DNA from 4 places in the Phyllobacterium sp. NPDC097923 genome. Region 2 is predicted to be linked to each of the others. Evidence: riboswitches for the same ligand, from Rfam matches in the RefSeq annotation. Region 2 holds a riboswitch; each other region holds the start of a gene.
The links. Region 2 has a riboswitch for cobalamin ahead of ACIQWS_RS07755 (CbtB-domain containing protein). Riboswitches for the same ligand answer to the same signal wherever they lie in the genome.

Region 1 (4,688 bases), 660 kb from region 2:
CAGGTTTCCGACAGCGCCAGCGCCTTGCCCGGCAGCCATTCGAGATTGCCGTGTTTGCCCACATGCACGATGGCATGTGCATCGTAGACACCGCGCAGATAGGCATAGAAGGCGAGATAGCCGTGCGGCGGCACCAGATCGGGTGAGTGATAGGTGTCCTTCGGATCGATATTGTAGCCGCGTGCCGGCTGGATGCCGACCAGCACCGCGCCGAACCGGCTGAGCGGCAGCGCAAAGCCGCGCGCCGCATCGAGGAAGAACGGATCGGCATCCGGCGCACCCCAGCGCGCCGTCACCTTCTCCTGAATCACCTGGGGAAGCGATTGAAAGAAGCTGTTGTATTGATTGAGCGAAATCGTCTCGCGGATGGCGCGCCCGTCGCTGGCCGCATTGGTCGGGCCCGCCATCAGATGGTTGATCAGCGCTTCGCCATCGGCGGGCATATCGGCGATATCGTATCCGGCATCACGCATGGATTTCAGCACCTGCCATGTACCGGCAGGAGTGTCGAGCCCGACGCCGTTGCCAAGCCGTCCGTCCCGGTTGGGATAGTTGGACATGACAAGCGCAACGCGGCGCTCATTCGGCTTGCTTGTGCGCAGGCGTGCCCAGTTCGCCGCGAGATCGGCGACGAAGGCGACACGGTCGGCCTGCGGTTCATGCATGACGATATTGGCCTGCACCGCCTCGTCGAAATGCTGCGCCGACTTGAATGAGACCGCACGCGACAAAACCCGGCCATCCACCTCGGGCAGGGCAACATTCATCGCCAGGTCGCGGGCGGAAAGCCCCTGATCGGACAGGCGCCACTGCTCGGCGCTGGAGCCGGAGAAGATGACCTGCAGCACCATCGCGCCATCATGTTCAAGCACGGTCGGCTTGCGCGCGGAACCGGGTGCAGACACGGCAAACCCCGTGGCATTCAACACCACGGCGGGCGGTGCTTCGGCAAAGATGCTCTCCAGCGTGGCGATGGAAACCGGATCCTTCAGGCTGGAGACAAACACCGGCAGCGGATTGAGCCCCTTGGCGCGCAACGCATCAAGCAAAGCCGCCACAGGCTGGGTCTGGCCGCTTTGCACCAGCGCCCGGTAGAAGCAGATGGCAATGACAGGCGCGCCATCCGTCCAGTCAAGCCGCATCGCGTCCAGCGAGGGTGCTGAATTGCCGGGCCACCACAACCCCGCCTTGAGCAGGGGCGCGGCCTCCTGCGGCTTCTCGCCGGAAAAAATCAGCGCCGCGCAATAATCGAGGAAACGCTGGGCATTCTGCGCCCCGCCCTCCAGCAGATAATGCCAGAGCGCATCGCGGTCGGGCCGGGCGACGGTTGAAAACCGGTCGAGCCCCGGATCGGGCTTGTCGTCTCCCGGCAACACCGCAAGCTGCACCTTGTGATTGATGGCGCAGGCATGCAGCGCTTCGAGGCCATAGGGCCAGTAGCTCTCGCCGCCGATCACCCGCACGACGATCAGCCTGGCATGCCGCGCTGTCCGCTCGACATAGGCATCGACGGACATCGGGTGCGACAGGCTCATCATATTGGCAAGGCGCAGCGAAACTGCACCATCGCCCTGCCGCCGTGCGGCGGCAAGGCTCGCCAGCTCCGTATCGGCGGCGGACAGGAACAGCACATCTCCCGGCGTCTGGCCGAGGTCGATGGCCTCGGTGCCTTCAGCGATGGTGCCTTTCTGGGCAAGCAGGAGATGCATTCAATATCCTATCGTCAGGCAGCGGCAGCGGCGGTGACCGCCGATGTGATGGCGTCATTGTCGATATCGTGCAGTCCGATGACGACGAGACGGGTCTGCCGTTCCTCGCCCGGATTCCACGCACGGTCGAAGTAATGCTCGATGCGCGTTCCGACGGCCTGCACCACCAGCCGCATCGGCTTGCCGGGAACATCGGCAAAGCCTTTGAGGCGCAGGATGTCGTGATCGGCAATCACGGCCTTCAGCTTCTCGACAAAGTTTTTGGGTTCGGCCACCGGACCAAGCCCGACAACAAAGCTCTCGAATTCGTCATGGTCGTGCTCTTCGCCCGCTTCATGCTCCATTTCATGGTGCGACTTGCGGTTGGCGATGTCCTCTTCAGTGCCGACGCCGAGACCGAGCAGCAGTTCATTGCTGAGCTTGCCGAAGCTGGCCGACACCATGTTGAGCGAACGCGACGAACGGCTCTGCACATCGCCGCGCACGCCGTCGAGCTGCTTGTCGCTGATCAGGTCGCTCTTGTTCAGGACGATCAGGTCGGCGGCGCGGATCTGGTCCTCGAACAGTTCTTCAAGCGGGCTGTCATGGTCGAGCGATTCATCCTGGATGCGCTGGGCATCCACCTTGTCGTGGTCATCGGCAAAGCGGCCTTCGGACACGGCGGAAGCGTCGATCACGGTGACGACACCGTCAACCGTCACCTGCGTCTTGATCTCCGGCCAGTTGAAGGCTGCAACCAGAGGCTGCGGCAGCGCGAGGCCCGAGGTCTCGATGACGATATGGTCCGGACGGTCCGGACGGTCGAGCAGCTTGGTCATGGTCGGGATGAAATCATCGGCCACGGTGCAGCAGATGCAGCCATTGTTCAACTCGATCACATCCTCGTCCCGGCAGGCTTCGATGCCGCAGCCCTTCAGCAGGCCGCCGTCGACGCCGAGATCGCCGAACTCGTTGATTATGAGCGCAATGCGCTTGCCATTGGCATTTTCGAGCAGATTGCGGATCATCGTGGTTTTGCCCGAACCGAGAAAACCGGTGATGACCGTCGCTGGAATCTTCTGACCCTGCATATTCCTATCCCTTCATGGTGAGCGGCAGCCCGGCTGCCACGAAATAGACTGTTGCCGCGGCCTGCGCCACGGCCTGATGGAGACGTCCGGCATGGTCGCGAAAATCGCGCGCCATGCGGTTCTCCGGTACAATGCCGAGACCCACTTCGTTCGAAACCAGAACGATCGAGCCTTGAAGTTTCGGCAGCGCTTGCATGAGCTGCCGTGTCTCGGCGGTGATATCGCGCTCGGCCATCATCAGATTGGTCAGCCAGAGCGTCAGGCAATCGACAAGGATCGCTTTGTCCGTGGCCGCAACCCCCTGCAGGGTGTCCACCAGATCGAGCGGCTCTTCGATGGTGTGCCAGGATGAACCGCGCTGCGCCTTGTGCAGGTCGATGCGGACAGACATTTCCTCGTCCCAGGACCTGCCGGTTGCGAGATAAACGGGCTCAAGGCCGGAAGCCATGATCAGGCCTTCGGCAAAGCTGGACTTGCCCGAGCGGGCACCGCCGAGAATGAAGGTCACGCCGTGATTCAGCTGGGGCATCGCCGTCACTGCAATCGCGATGATCCGTCAGGTACGATCAAGCGGAATGCGGGCGGGGAAACGAGCGCGTATACAATGCGAGCAGCCATAACAACCTCCGTGCTGGGCCTGAAGGGACACGACCCTTCGGTTCTTGGGCAGGATTACCCCGAGCGCTTCCTGGGAAACGCTCTATGACTGGCAGGTCTCCTGGCTCGCGGGTCACAGGATGAATGCTGCCTTCCCGGTTTCCCAGTGGCTGCCTTCTGCATATGCGTCAGGCTTTGCATTGATCCTCGCCGCTCTACAGTCGCGGGGTCGGCTGCGGTGGGGTCGCCCTTGAGGGTACAACCGTCGCATTCCCTTTTGATCCCTTGGCCTTTGGCCAATATGGGAACCAATCATGGCTGGGACGTTATTCACCCCCCACGGGAAATGTCAATGGAATCCGCACGGTTTGCTCAGGGAGTAGTGGGTGGTTCGACAAGCTCACCATGAGGGAGGTGGAGGATTGCAGGGGATATGTTCTGCAATCTCCGCGATTAGCATTGCAGCCCACCCATCCCCTCATGGTGAGCTTGTCGAACCACGCACCGCAGCACATGCGAGCAGCGCATCCACATCCAGCACTGTTTCAAGCTCGGCGGCGACACTATCCAGCGCGGCATCCACCCCGGCCTTGTAGTCGAATGCTTCAGCGGCAATGCCCATCGTGCCCAGCAGCGCGGCGCGAAACCGGTCCGCCCCGAAAAGCCCATGCAGATAGGTGCCGAAAACCTTGCCGTCCGCCGATATGGCACCGTCGTCGACGCCGTTGATGCGCACGGCGGGGCGCGAACAGTCCGGGCCGGTCGTCCGGCCCAGATGAATCTCGTAGCCATCCAGCGGCAGGTCGAATGGCAGCGACTGCGCCGCCACATTGCGCACGGTCTTTTCCGGCTCCATCACCGTATCGATATCGAGATGCCCGAGCCCTGCCGTCTCCGTCACGCTGCCCTCGATGCCGTCGGGATCGCGCACCGTTCTGCCCAGCATCTGGAAACCGCCGCATATGCCGATGATATGGCCGCCGCGCCGCCGGTGCAGGTCGAGATCCCTGTCCCAGCCATTCTCGCGGAAGCGCAGGAGGTCGCCGATGGTGGATTTGGACCCCGGAATGATGACCAGTCCCGCATCGGCAGGCAGCCGCTCGCCGCTGCGCACCATCACCACATCCACCTGCGGTTCGGCCATCAGCGGGTCGAGATCGTCGAAATTGGCGATGCGGTCGAGCACCGGCACGGCGATCTTCAGCGCCCGGCCCTCGCCCTTCACCAGACGTTCCAGCACGACGGAATCCTCCGCCGGCAGCCGCGCCGCGTCCTTCAGCCATGGCACCACGCCGAAAGACGGCCAGCCGGT
Region 2 (4,688 bases):
CCACCAACAGCGGTGCGAGCCGCCTGCCAACGGCGCCGCTGGCGCCTGCGAGAAAGATATTCCTGATCATGTGCCTGTCTCCTGTCATTGCCTGCAATTGCTCTTGCGCCACCAAGACGAGACAGCCCAATCGAACGTGACATGGCGCTCGCGTTTTTCGACCTAGACGGGTTCGAGCATGCCAAACCAGGCAACCAGCCCGAGCACGACAATGCCCAGTGCGATCTCCGTCAGGGTTCCGAGCCGTATGGCGCGTATGGAACCTGCCTCGCTGGTGCGCATGCGCGGAACAAAAACATAGCGGTTGATCAGGGCCAGTCCGGTCAGCACCACAACCAGAGTGATCTTCAGCGCCAGCAAGGCCTGATAGGGGGATGTCCAATCAGCCGGCAGACGTCGAAGGACGAGTGTGGTATTGACCACGCCGGATGCGATCACCAATGCGACGGCCGCATGACCGGCCGACGAAAACCGCATCAGCGCCGTTTGCGCAGCCACACGCCATTCCGCCTGGCGCAACCGGCCAAGGATCAGCATAACCGGTATCAGCGCTCCGATCCACGCGCCGCCCGAGAGCGCATGCACCATATCGTTGAAACGGTGGGCCGCGCCAATCCAGCCCTCCCGCATTGTGGCATGGCCGGAAAATGCCAGGCTTGCCAGAAGCAGTCCCGAAGCCATGGCAAGAGCGATGTGCGCGCGGCGTGGCGACAGAGCCAATGCGGGCAACAAAAGCAGGGCGGCGGCGACCTGTATCGCCCAGCCGCGGCCAACGCTTGTCTCAAACAGCACGTCCCGGATGGTTCCGAGATCGACGGCATCGCTCCAGCCCTGCCCGATCATTCCAGCCTGCAGCGGCAGCGCAGCAAAGATCGTTCCGATAGCCAGAAAGACCGCGATGCCGCTCGCCGGACGCAGGCGCTCCCCGATCTCCAGCGCCAGGGGTTTGGGCACAAGCAGTGCGAGATAGGCAAACGCGCCCCACAGGAACATCGTGGATGCATTGTGCACGAACCTGCACAGAACAAGCGTGGTCTCCAACCCCATCAGGGTTTGACGGTGAATGTATAGCTGCCCTTGGTCTTGTGACCGTCGGTGGAAAGTGCGGTCCAGTTCACGGTATATTCCCCCGACGCGAGGGGTGCCGACAGCGGAATGACCAGTGTCTTGTGGTCGTTGATCGACAGTTTGGCCTGTCCTGTCGATACGGTCGCCTTGCCCAGGCCGGTGATCGTTGCGCCTGAAAATTTCAGGTTCAAACCCTCGGAAAACGTCAGATCGATCTCGACGGGCGAGACCTTCACGATGGCGTTTTCGGCCGGAACTGCCGATTCAAGATGGGCGTGCGCCAATACCTGCCCCAACAGGCCGGCATTGAGGACGGTTGCGACAGCAAAAATACGAATGAGCCGTGACATGAGAACTCCTGTGAGCGGGCGGATTTGACGGATCCGGAGAAAGGGTGCGACCGCGCGGCGAAAGCTAAGCCTGATTTTTGCCGGGATCATGGCAGAATCCCTGTTGGGCGCGGCGGCACGCAGGCGGCAGCGCGAAGCATCCACCGGCGGCCGTCGCTGCTCATTTCCGTACAGCTGCGCGGCTCGACATCGATGCGCCAAAATGCGGAATCCGGTGCCTGCAAGACGCTCAGAACAGCGGCGCGAATGACGGAAGCGTGCGTCACCACGATTGTGTGACCGCCATCATGCATATGCGCGCTCATCCAATCTGCAATCCTGACGAGAAAATCATGGATGGATTCGCCGCCATGCGGGGCCGAGGCGGGATTGTTCATCCAGTCCGTCACATCGTCGGGGTGGGCTTGGTGGACAGCGGCGAGCGTCTTACCCGCCCATTTTCCGTAACCGATATCCGCCAACGCCGCATCGACAACGGATTCCAAACCCAGGGCATCGGCGGTTTGCCGGGCGCGCAGCGCCGGACTGGTCAAAACACGGTGCGCACGGCGCAAATGCCCGGCAATAGCCTGCAGGTTTTGGGCTTCCCCGGGTTCAAGCGCTTCGTCAGCGGGGAAAGCACCTGTGCGGATCGCCGGTGTGGCGCCATGGCAAACAAGGGTCAACCGCGTGGCTCTGGCCAAAATATCCCTCAAAACCCTCAGGAAAAAACCGGAAACAGCCCGCAGACCGTTCATTGACAGTCTGCGGCGCGCACAGATATAACCGTGCTGTTGCGAGTTTGGAAGCCGGTGAAATTCCGGAGCGGTCGCGCCACTGTAATTAATCAGTCCTTTTTCACTGATTGAAAGCCAGACCCTGGCCGCAACATCATTTATTCCGTTAGTGAACGCGTCATTCTGGGAGAAAATTCATGTCCGATATCGCTCTTACGCCGTCAGCAGGCGTCACGCCCATTCCTCTTGGCGAAGTCTTGCCATGGGCCATTTTCGGCGGGCTGATCATGCTGCTCGCAATCTATTTCATTGGTGCGGAAGAAGGTGCGATGTCGCTCTTCTCGGGCATGTATGTGCACGAATTCGTTCATGACGGCCGCCATCTCCTCGGATTTCCCTGCCACTGAGGAAACAAAACAATGACAAGAGATCTTTTGATCCGCGGCATGATCGTAGGGGTCATCGCCGGGCTATTGGCGTTCGGGTTTGCCCGGGTGTTCGGCGAACCGCAGGTTGATCACGCCATTGCCTTCGAGGAAAAGATGAGCACGGCGGCCGGCGCAGCGGCTGAACCGGAGCTTGTCACGCGGGCGACACAGGCCGGCATCGGCCTGTTTACCGGCATTGTCGTCTACAGTGCCGCGCTTGGCGGATTGTTCTCCCTGGTTTTTGCCTTTGTGCATGGCCGGGTCAGTTCCCTCAGCCCGCGCAGTACGGCGGCCCTGCTGGCGCTCGCGGGTTTTGTGGCAATTGTTCTCGTTCCCTGCATCAAGTACCCGATGAATCCGCCTGCGGTTGGCAGCCCGGATACCATCGGCGCCAGAACGGAACTGTTCTTCGTCATGCTGGTGGTTTCGCTCGGTGCCCTTGCGGCGGCTGTGGGTCTGGCAAAGCGCCTTTATGCCCAGCACGGCGCATGGAACGCGACATTGATGGCCGGTGCCGCCTATGTCGTGTTCATTGCGCTGGTGCAATACTCGCTTCCCGCCATCAACGAAGTTCCCGAACAGTTCTCACCGACCGTTCTCTGGAACTTCCGCGTCGCTTCGCTGGGGATCCATGTGATCGTCTGGACCACGCTTGGTCTGCTCTTCGGCGCTTTGGCTGAACGGGTTCTGGCCGGACAGCGTCCGCGCTATCGTCTGCATGCGGCACGCTGAGCGCGGTCGCGCCATACCTGAACGTCCTGCGGGCGTTCAGGTTGCCGCTGCCGATGGGACTGTCATGAGACCGCAACGCTTCGATATCCCCATGGGATGCCCGGCAGGCTGGTTCCTGGCTCTGGTCGCATGCCTGTTCATGCTGCAAACCGAAAGCGGATGGGCGCACCGCAGCAGCGCCGGTACCGATACGTCGGGCATTTCCATTCCAAGCTTGTCGCATGGTGAAATGGCGCTAATCGCCGACTACCGCAAGCCGATTCTCGATCTGGCGGCCCGCATGACCCGCACCGATGAGAAATTCCGGCGGCTGCTGAACTACACCAATATCCAATACAGCTATTGTCTCTGGGGCATGGTCCCCGGCAGTGTCACCGACGAGCAAAGCCCGTTCAATGCCTGTTCACACGCCTATCTTGCTGCGACGAAGGCTGTGCTTGTGTATATGCGTGACATGCCTGAACACCGGGACGCCGTCAGTGCCCTTGTCTCCGATCTCGATGCCACACTTGTGCGCAATGGCGGCTCTTTCGTTATGTGCCAGTATAGCGGCGATCCCTACAACACGGCTGATATCATCAGGCCGCGCTGGAGCGATGTGCCTGGACACCTGACCAGCCTGTTTTCCTTCCTGGGATTCGCGATGCTGCTTGATTCAGCGCTTTTTGCCGTCATCCATCTGACACGCCCGCCACGACAGCCTGTCAACGCCTGATCAAGGCTATGGCCTTTAGGTCACACCGCGCATGTCTTGTCGCCAAACCCCGGATCGCCCTTTCCGCTGCGCGCGACTTGACGTAAGCCTGCTGTCCGGATCGTTTTGACCGTTTGAACGTTACTGCATTCCCTGCCCCATGACGCTTAGAGCCAAGGACACTTCATGCCCTCCTTTGATTATATCCGGCCCATCCTCCTGTTGCTCGGCTCAAATGTTTTCATGACATTTGCCTGGTACGGCCATCTCAAATTCGCGGACCGGCCGCTCTTACTGGTCATCTTCATCAGCTGGATGATTGCCTTTGCCGAATACTGCCTTGCGGTACCGGCGAACCGCTACGGTCACGAGATCTATTCCGCCGCCCAGCTGAAGACCATCCAGGAAGTGATCACGCTTCTGGTCTTTGCCGGTTTTTCGGTGATGTATCTGGGTGAGAAAATCACCATCAACCACCTCGTCGGCTTCGCGATGATCTGCGGCGGCGCATTCTTCGTGTTCAAGGGTCCGCTCTAGGATCAAACGGCCGTGCACGTGCTCGATGGTGCAGACGGGAAGTATAGTTAGTCAGATAATTATAGGACCGACAGCGGGGAAAGACTACTTGCTATCTGCGATGCGGCATCCGGTTTCGGCTATTTTCTGTAATTTCAGAGCATGGATAGGACCAATTTCAACC
Region 3 (4,688 bases), on a different contig from region 2:
GAGCGCGCTTCGGGGATGGTGTAGAAGTTGATGTCGATGACATTGTCGAGCATGCGCATGGCCGTCGCCACAGTGCGCGCGAGACGCTCAAGGTCGAGGCCCCCAGCTGCAATGTGATTGGCAAGATTGATCGAGCCAAGATTGCACACCGCAACTTCATCCTTCGATGTGTTGAGGGTAATCTCGGTGCACAGGTTCGAGGAATGCACGACGCCGGCGTGACCCTGCGGCGAGCGGATATTGCAGGGGTCCTTGAACGTGACCCAGGGATGGCCGGTCTCGAACAGCATCGTCAAAATCCGGCGCCAGAGATCCAGTGCCCGCACGGTGCGGAAGACACGGATTTCCCCGCGTGCGGCCTTGGCTTCATAGGCCTCGTAGGCGGATTTGAATGCCGCGCCATAGAGATCATGCAGATCCGGTGTCTCGTCGGGTGAGAACAGGGTCCATGGCTCGTCCTTTTCCACGCGACTCATGAACAGATCAGGCACCCAGTTGGCCGTGTTCATGTCATGGGTGCGGCGGCGGTCGTCACCGGTATTCTTGCGCAGATCGAGAAACTCCTCGATATCGACATGCCAGGTCTCGAGATAGGCACAGACGGCGCCCTTGCGCTTGCCGCCCTGATTGACCGCGATGGCCGTATCGTTGGCCACTTTCAGGAACGGTACGACGCCTTGGCTTTCGCCGTTGGTTCCCTTGATATGGGCACCAAGACCGCGCACGGGCGTCCAGTCATTGCCGAGACCGCCGGAATATTTTGCCAGAAGCGCGTTGTCCTTCACCGCTTTGAAAATACCGTCGAGATCGTCGGCGACGGTGGTCAGGAAGCAGGAGGACAGTTGTGGGCGCAGCGTGCCCGAATTGAACAAGGTTGGAGTCGAAGCCATGAAGTCGAACGACGACAGCAGGTCGTAGAATTCGATGGCGCGCGCTTCCCGGTCGATCTCGCGGGTGGCGAGGCCCATGGCAACGCGCATCAGGAAGGCCTGCGGCAATTCGAACCGGATACCGCGTGTCTGCTGGAGATAGCGATCATACAATGTCTGCAGGCCGAGATACTGGAACTGCAGGTCGCGTTCCGGCTTCAGGGCTGCTGATATTTTCCGCAGGTCGAAGCGGGCAAGTTCAGGATCGAGCAGTTCCGCTTCAATCCCAGCCTTCACATAGGCGGGGAAATAATCGGCGTATCGCTCCGCCATTTCATGCTGGGTCGCCTGTTCAGGCCTGCCGAAGACAAAGCTCAAGGCTTCGCGGCGCAGCTTGTCCAGAAGCAGCCGGGCAGTGACAAAGGAATAGTTCGGTTCGGTTTCAACGAGTGTGCGTGCAGCCAGAATGGGCGCAAGCGACAGTTCGTCGAGGGTGATACCGTCATAGAGATTGCGCTGGGTTTCGCTGAGGATCGGGGTGGCGCTGACCCCGTCAAGTCCTTCGCAGGCTTCATCGATGATTCGGGCGAGGCGCGCCGCATCGAGCGGTGCCCTGGTCCCATCAAGCAGGGTGACGCTGAGGGACGGGCCGGTTTCGGCCACGGGTTCCACCAGCTTCGCCCGTTCTCTCGCGCGTTCTTCCCGGTAGAGCACGTAAGCGCGGGCGACTTTGTGGTTTTCGCTGCGCATGAGGGCAAGTTCGACCTGGTCCTGCACGTCTTCAATGTGAAACAGACGGCCTTCGCTGCTGCGGCGCTTCAATGTTGTCACGATGTCGGCGGTCAAGCCTTCGACGACATCGTGCACACGGCGCGAACCGGCAGCGACATTGCCTTCGACGGCGAGGAAGGCTTTGGTGAGAGCAACGGTGATTTTCAGCGGATCGAAGGGGGTGACCGAGCCATTGCGCCGAATGACGCGGTAGCCGGGCTCGCTGGATGATGGCTGCAGTTCGGCAGGACGAACCGGCGACTGACCGTCGGCGCGGGTGGTTTGAAGAGAAAGAGACATATGCTTATACCCCAAATGTTGGGGGCAAAGGTCGAGCGCACGCGTGCAAGAATCCGGTCAGCTTGCGGCCGACCATTGCAAGCGACACACCGGGACACCCCGCCCGTGGACGTTCATCATGTCATGGCAGGTCTCCTGGCTCACAGGTCGGCGCTGGTGTCGGCCTTCCCGAAGCTGGGCTTCAGTGGCATTGTCGACAACAACTCGCTGTTTACAGTTGCGGGGGCAGCGCCGGCATCAATGTCCAGGACATTTCACCGGCTTCCCTCTTAGCTCCCGGTCTTGCGACTCGGAGAGAACCATAACGTCTATATTTAGTATCAAATCGCAATTTTTAGTCAATAGATAGATAGCGACAGCTTCGCGTGCTCAGAGCACTGCGGATTGCGGCAAGACGAACGGTACGGATTTTCCGGGCAGACCGCCGACCTTGAGCGCACATTCATAGACGCGCAGGATGCGGTCATCCGTCAAGACTTCCATGGGGGTACCCACAGAATCGGCCCTTCCCCTGTGCATGACCACGACGCGGTCGGCAAACATGGAGGTCAGGTTGAGGTCATGCAGGATCGCGATGACCCCGCCACCGCGATCGGCAAAATCGCGGGCAATCTGCATGATGATCAGCTGATGTTTGATATCGAGGCTTGAAACCGGCTCATCAAGAAAGAGAAAGCGCGGCTGGCCGTCCAGCATCGGTTGCCAGACCTGGCAGAGGACGCGCGCCAGTTGCACCCGCTGCTGCTCGCCGCCAGAGAGTTCCTGATAGAACCGCCCGCCGAAACCCGCGAGGTCGACGCGCTCAAGCGCTTCATCGGGCAGTGTGTCCACGTTGTGGCGCGAAGCACCGGAGCGGCCGCTGGTCATGCCCAGCTTGACGATCTCACGCACGGTAAACGGGAAGGACAGCGAGGTGGATTGCGGCAGGATCGCCCGCATGGTTGCCATCTGCCAGAGCTTCAGCCGGTTGATCGGCGTGCCGTTGATGCTGATGACGCCCTCATGCGGCAGATCACCGGAGAGTGCACGCATCAGGGTCGTTTTGCCTGACCCATTGGGTCCGACGATAACTGTGAATGCGCCTGCCTCAGCATCAAAGGATATGTTCTCGACGATTCTGTTTCGACCGAGGGACACGGAGACATTGGAAACACGGATCATGATCAGAGGTCCAGAATGCCGCGGCGACGCAGCAATATCCACAGGAAGAAGGGTGCGCCAACGGCTGCCGTGACGATGCCGATCGGCAATTCGGCTGGAGCAACGATGGTCCGGCTGACCGCATCGGCAATCAGAAGGAGGCAGGCGCCAAGGAGAGCGGCGGCCGGCAGGAGATAGCGATGATCGGGGCCAATCACGAGGCGCAGCAGATGCGGAACGACGACGCCGACAAAGCCGATGCCGCCGCTCACCGCAACCGATGCGCCGGTGGCCGCAGCGACGGTGACAATGGCGATGCGTTTGAAGCGCTGTACCGGAATGCCGAGATGGCTGGCCGATGCTTCCCCGAGGGCGAGCCCGTTGAGGCCGCGGGCGAGGAATGGTGAAATGACGAGGGCGAGCGCAATGAGCGGGCCTGATGCGGCGATCTTGACCCAATTGGCTCCCGCCAGCGATCCCAGCCCCCAGAATGTCAGGTCGCGCAACTGTTTGTCGTCGGCGACATAGACCAGGACACCGATATAGGCGGCGGCCATGGCGCCGAGCGCAATACCGGCGAGCAGCATCGTGGCGATGGACGTTTGCCCGCGCCGCGTCGCGACGTGGTAGAGGATGAGCGTGAAGATGAGGGCGCCGAAGAAAGCGGCGAGCGGCAAGGCATAGAGACTGAACAGAGCGATCACCGGGGCGAGGAAGGTTCCGCCGAGAACGATGATGCTGACCGCGCCAAGCCCGGCGCCCGCCGAGACGCCGACAATGCCGGGGTCAGCCAGCGGATTGCGGAACAATCCCTGCATGACTGCACCCGATACGGCAAGGGACGCGCCGATCAGCGCGCCGAGAATGACGCGGGGCAAGCGGATATCGTAAATGATGATGCGATCACGGACGGAGAGCGCATTGTCCGTGATATCGGATCCGGCAATCAGGGACTTCACGACGGAGAGGACCGATGCATCGGATGCACCAAAGGCGAGGCTGAAAAGGACTGTGGCAACGAGCGCGACGCACAGGCAAGCAATGACCATGCGCGCAAACACTGACCGGTCACCATCCGGGCGCAGTCTGCTGCCGCCCTGTGCGGAAGCAAGGACGGCAGGTTTTCTCAAGACGGTCTCACTCATTTGCCGAGTTCGTTGCCGTAAATGGCTTCGGCCAGCTCGTGAATTGCCTTGGGCGCACGCGGCCCGAAGCCCAGCAGATACTGACCGCTCATGCGGATGATCTTCTTGTCTTTGCCGGCGGGCGTCGCGGCGATCGCCGCATTGGCAAGAAGGTCGGCATTGTCGGACGCATGGTCACCACCGCGGTCCATGACCAGAATGACGTCGGGTTTGGCGGTGATGATCGCCTCGTCCGTCAATGGCTTGTATCCGGGATATTCCGTGATCGCATTGTCGGCACCGGCCAGTGCGATGATCCCATTGGCTGCCGTTTTGGTGCCGGAGGCCATGATCTTGCCGCCTTGGGCGCTGAGGACAAACAGAATCCGCTTGCGGTTCTTGATGTTCTTCGTTGCGTCTTCGGCCGCCTGCAAATCCTTCTCGACCTGCGACGCCAGTTTTTCCGCCTTGTCGTCAACGCCAA
Region 4 (4,688 bases), 670 kb from region 2:
TTGCCACGCAGTCGCGCCAGTTGGCGGCCGGATGGATATTCACCTCGATCACGCCGGGATCGGGCGCAACGCGGATGACGTTGATGCGGTGATCCTGCGGCGGGCTGTAACCTTCGATGTGAACCGGCAGGCCGAGCTTGTGCGCCGCAGCTTCCGCCGCCGCAACCAGTTCCAGATAGTCCTCGAGCGCCTCCACCGGCGGCATGAACACGCTGAGGCGCCCGTCCCGCGGCTCGACCGATATGGCGGTGCGCACGGCCCCGCCGATTTCCCCCAGTTCCTGCTCGACCCGCTCCTGCTGGTTGCCTTCGTCCGCGGTGAAAGAGGCAACCGCCAGGATGTTCTCACGCGCCTGCGGTGCTGGGTCGGGAAGCGCCCCGCGATCCACCGACGGATCGACCGGCACGATATAGGGATAGTCCGAGGCCGGAACATGCGGCAGGGCGCCGAGCGGAAGGCGGTATCCGACGGGCGAATCGCCCGGCACCAGGAACAGCTTGCCGCGCCGCGTCTTCCATTTTTCGCTGCGCCAGCGCGGGCCGGAGGCCTGGCTGTTCCAGCGCTGCACCGGCAGGACAAAACCGCTCGGCTCGGTCAGGCCCCGCTCGAAAACCCGGGCGATGCGGCTGCGCTCTTCCGGGTCTTTCAGCCTGGAGTTGGACGGATCGACATTGTCGGGAAGATTGCCCTCCTTGATGATCCATTCCGCCGGATCTTCATAGGCGGGCGCCACCATCTCTTCTTCAACACCGAGCTCCTGCGCCAACGCGACGAGCAGCTTCCCGGCATCTTCCGGCTTGACGTCAGCCTTGCCGTTCTCGGGCGCGATCAGATCGGGGTTGACCCAGATCGGCTTGCCGTCCTTGCGCCAGTAAAGCGAGAACGTCCAGCGCGGCAGGCTTTCGCCCGGATACCACTTGCCCTGCCCGTAATGCAGAAAACCGCCCGGCGCAAAACGCTCACGCAACCGCCGGATCAGTTTGTCGGCCTTTTCGCGCTTGGTCGGCCCGACCGCATCGGTGTTCCATTCGCCCGATTCGAAATCATCGATGGACACGAATGTGGGCTCGCCGCCCATGGTCAGGCGCACATCCCGTTCGTTCAGGATCGCGTCGACCTTTTCGCCGAGCGCATCGAGCGCATTCCAGGATTCGTCGGAAAACGGCTTGGTGATGCGCGGGTGCTCGGACACACGCGTCACCCGCATATCGAAACCGAATTCCACATTGGCGAATTCCGCCATGCCGGAAATCGGTGCAGCGTTGCGATAGTGCGGGGTGGCGGCAAGCGGTACGTGGCTTTCGCCGGTCAGAAGCCCGGAGGTGGGGTCGAGACCGATCCAGCCCGCCCCCGGCAGATAGACTTCGCACCAGGCATGCAGATCGGTGAAATCCTTGTCCGTTCCGGCGGGACCATCGATGGCGACAAGATCAGGCTTCAGCTGGATGAGATAGCCGGAGACGAACCGTGCAGCAAAACCGAGATTGCGCAGGACCTGCACCAGCAGCCAGCTTGAATCCCGGCACGATCCCGAGCGCAGGTTCAAGGTGGCGTCCGGCTCCTGAACCCCGGTTTCCATGCGGATGACGTAGCCGATCTCGCGCTGGATACGTGCGTTGAGATCGACGACGAAATTCACCGTGTTCGTCGGGCTGCGATCGATGGTTGCAAGGAAAGCCGAAACCAGCGGTCCTGCCGATTCCGGCTTCATATAGATCGACAGGTCGTCGCTGATCTCTTCGGGATAGCTGAACGGCCAGGTTTCGGCGACCGGTTCGACGAAGAAATCGAATGGATTGTAGACGGTCATATCAGCGACGAGATCGACCTCGATCTTCAGCTCCGTCACCGGTTCGGGAAAGACGAAGCGGGCGAGGAAATTGCCGTAGGGATCCTGCTGCAGGTTGACGAAATGATTGGCCGGACTGACTTTCAGGGAATGGCTGAGAACTTTTGTCCGGGAATGGGGTGCTGGCTGGAGCCGGATGATCTGCGGCCCGAGCGTGATGGGCCGGTCATACCGGTAATGCGTCAGATGATAGACTGCTGCGTGAATTGCCATATCGCCTCAAAAGTCTGATTCAAAAAAACCGCGGTTCCACAAATGCTCCCCGCACTCTAACGAGTTACCGGCCAATTGAAATCTTTCATTTGCCAAAAATTTTGGCAGCGGCAAAAATTGCCGCATAAACGTGCTTGCAACTGCGCGGCTGGCCGCATAGCATTCGCGCCGATGGTTTCTTCTGCACGACAACGCGGGAGATGAAAAGGGAACACGGTGAGGCGTACCCAAAAGGGACCGAGACCGTGGCTGCCCCCGCAACTGTAAGCGGTGAGCGATGCCTGACATGCCACTGACCGGAAGGTCGGGAAGGCAAGGCGAAGCTGAGACCCGCGAGCCAGGAGACCTGCCATCTCATCTACAATTCGAACCGGACGGGGTGTGCCGGGAGCGATGCGATGTCCTCTCCCGCATTGTCGCGATGGTGCATTGGCCGCGTTCCCCTAACCTTTGTCCACAAGGCAAGGCACCGGCATGACCACGCCAAGACCCGACCACCTGATTATCCTCTGCACCCCGTGCAAGACCGCCGGCGGCCAGCCGCGGCCGGGGCAGCCATGACATATCGGGTATTGACTAATGTTATAACGTTACTATACGAGAACGACGCGTCCGCGATGACGCGACGACGTTTACCGGTTGGGATTTGACACCATGTGCCTTGCCTGCAGTCACGGATATCCGCCCATGAGCCATGTCGCCCTGCGTGCCGACGAGGTGACGTTCCGCACAGCCGGCCAGACGCTGGTGGATGAGGTATCGCTCGACATCGTGCGCGGCGCGCGTCTTGCCATTATCGGGCCGAATGGCGCCGGGAAATCCACGCTTTTGCGCATGCTGGCCGGGCTGCTGCGTCCCTCCTCCGGCAACGTCCATCTCGACGGCACGGCAATAGACCGGCTGCCGCCGAAGGAACGGGCCAGGAGATTTGCCTTCGTCGGCCAGACCGACATGCCGGACCCGCAATTGCTGGTGGACGATTATGTATCCCTTGGCCGCATCCCGCACACCGGCACCCTGACCAAGGCGAAAGACCGGGATATCGTGACGGAAGCCCTGCTCCGCGCCGGGATCGCCGCGTTTTCGCGCCGTCCCATCGGCTCGCTCTCCGGCGGCGAAAGGCAGCGCGTGCAGCTGGCGCGCGCCATCGCCCAGCAGCCGGATATCCTGTTTCTCGACGAACCCACCAATCACCTCGACCCGAAAGCGCGCAGCGAACTGCTGGCGCTGGTCGCCGGCCTCGACGTGACAACCATCGCAGTCCTGCACGACCTGCCGCTGGTGGCGCCGTTTGCCACCCACGTCGCCGTCATGCATGCCGCCCAGCTCGTCGCCGCCGGCACGCCCGACGAAACGCTGACGCCGCGCATCGTCAGCGATGTCTTCGATCTCGATGTGCTGCGCCTGCGCCATCCCTCGCAGGATCGCGATCTCATGGTGTTCGAAGCACCCGGACCAACCACAAAACAAACTGCTCAGCTACGGAGAATTTGATGAAAAGAATGCTGCTCGCCCTCGCCTTATCGGCGCTGTCCGCCCCCGCATGGGCGTTTCCCGTGACGGTCGAAAGTTGCGGCAACCCCCTCACCTTCGAGGCCGCGCCAAAGCGCGCGGTCATCCAGGACATCAACATGAGCGAAATGGCCTTCGCCCTGCACCTGCAATCCTCGATGGTCGGGGTTTCGGGCATTACCGGCTGGTACAAGCTCGACGACGCCTTCAAGAAGCAGCTGGGCGCCATTCCCGAGCTTGCGCCCAAATACCCGACCCTTGAAAATCTCATTGCGGCGGAACCGGATTTCTTCTTCGCCGGCTGGAATTACGGCATGAAGCCGGGCGGCGAAGTGACCCCCGACACGCTGGCGCCGCATGGCATCAAGACGCTTGAACTGACCGAAAGCTGCGTTCATCTCGACAAGTCCCGGCCCGCTGCATCCATGGACCTGCTTTATGGCGACATGGAAAAGCTCGGCAAAATTTTCGGCAAAGAGGACGAGGCAAATAAACTCGTCGGCGGCTGGAAGACAGAACTTGCCGCGATCAAGACCAAGATCGGCGACAAGAGCGGCACCCGCGTCTTCCTCTATGATTCCGGCGAGGACAAGCCGTTTACAGCGGGCAAGTTCGCCATTCCCACGGCGATGATCAGCGAAGCCGGCGGCACCAACATCATGGCCGATCTCGACACCAGTTGGGGCACTACTTCGTGGGAAACCGTGGCGACGCGCAATCCGGAATTCCTCGTCCTCCTCGATTATCAGGATGATGCGGGTTACCAGAAGCTGCTCAACTTCCTCAAATCCCATCCGGCAATGAAGGAAACCGACGCCGTCAAGAACAACCGCTTCGTCGCCCTGCGCTATGCGGAACTGACGCCCGGACCGGCCAACATCGAGGCCATCGCCAAGATGGCCAAGGCCATGCATCCGGAAGCATTCTGAGTGCATCTGCCTTTCCGTCAGCATCTGACACTCATGACGGGGGTGATGGCCATTCTGGCCCTCGCCCTCGTGTCGATTGCCTATGGGGCAACGGTCATTCCGCTCGGCGACGTCCTGCGCGCCCTCGCCCATGCCGCCGGTCTCTCCGATACCGTCGTCAATGGCCCGGTCGGCAAGATCATCGT

Region 1: it holds a riboswitch for cobalamin, as region 2 does, so the genes downstream of both, cobU (bifunctional adenosylcobinamide kinase/adenosylcobinamide-phosphate guanylyltransferase) here and ACIQWS_RS07755 (CbtB-domain containing protein) in region 2, are expected to answer to the same signal.
Region 3: it holds a riboswitch for cobalamin, as region 2 does, so the genes downstream of both, ACIQWS_RS16920 (ribonucleoside-diphosphate reductase subunit alpha) here and ACIQWS_RS07755 (CbtB-domain containing protein) in region 2, are expected to answer to the same signal.
Region 4: it holds a riboswitch for cobalamin, as region 2 does, so the genes downstream of both, ACIQWS_RS04330 (ABC transporter ATP-binding protein) here and ACIQWS_RS07755 (CbtB-domain containing protein) in region 2, are expected to answer to the same signal.

The regions. Positions count from the first base shown of each region.
Region 1 covers NZ_JBIWBL010000001.1:2,195,271-2,199,958, forward strand. Annotated here, with positions in the region: gene cobN (cobaltochelatase subunit CobN) at 1-1,709, opposite strand, end outside; gene cobW (cobalamin biosynthesis protein CobW) at 1,724-2,779, opposite strand; gene cobU (bifunctional adenosylcobinamide kinase/adenosylcobinamide-phosphate guanylyltransferase) at 2,784-3,308, opposite strand; cobalamin riboswitch at 3,470-3,704, opposite strand; gene ACIQWS_RS11140 (cobyric acid synthase) at 3,855-4,688, opposite strand, start outside.
Region 2 covers NZ_JBIWBL010000001.1:1,536,314-1,541,001, reverse strand. Annotated here, with positions in the region: gene ACIQWS_RS07775 (NAD-dependent epimerase/dehydratase family protein) at 1-70, opposite strand, end outside; gene copD (copper homeostasis membrane protein CopD) at 163-1,047, opposite strand; gene copC (copper homeostasis periplasmic binding protein CopC) at 1,047-1,418, opposite strand; gene ACIQWS_RS07760 (histidine phosphatase family protein) at 1,505-2,083, opposite strand; cobalamin riboswitch at 2,149-2,300, shown strand; gene ACIQWS_RS07755 (CbtB-domain containing protein) at 2,332-2,541, shown strand; gene ACIQWS_RS07750 (CbtA family protein) at 2,554-3,294, shown strand; gene ACIQWS_RS07745 (hypothetical protein) at 3,359-4,009, shown strand; gene ACIQWS_RS07740 (DMT family protein) at 4,175-4,525, shown strand.
Region 3 covers NZ_JBIWBL010000003.1:235,986-240,673, forward strand. Annotated here, with positions in the region: gene ACIQWS_RS16920 (ribonucleoside-diphosphate reductase subunit alpha) at 1-1,940, opposite strand, end outside; cobalamin riboswitch at 2,048-2,259, opposite strand; gene ACIQWS_RS16925 (heme ABC transporter ATP-binding protein) at 2,310-3,101, opposite strand; gene ACIQWS_RS16930 (FecCD family ABC transporter permease) at 3,104-4,225, opposite strand; gene ACIQWS_RS16935 (hemin ABC transporter substrate-binding protein) at 4,222-4,688, opposite strand, start outside.
Region 4 covers NZ_JBIWBL010000001.1:864,006-868,693, reverse strand. Annotated here, with positions in the region: gene ACIQWS_RS04335 (DUF2126 domain-containing protein) at 1-2,062, opposite strand, end outside; cobalamin riboswitch at 2,218-2,431, shown strand; gene ACIQWS_RS04330 (ABC transporter ATP-binding protein) at 2,750-3,556, shown strand; gene ACIQWS_RS04325 (ABC transporter substrate-binding protein) at 3,556-4,503, shown strand; gene ACIQWS_RS04320 (iron ABC transporter permease) at 4,537-4,688, shown strand, end outside.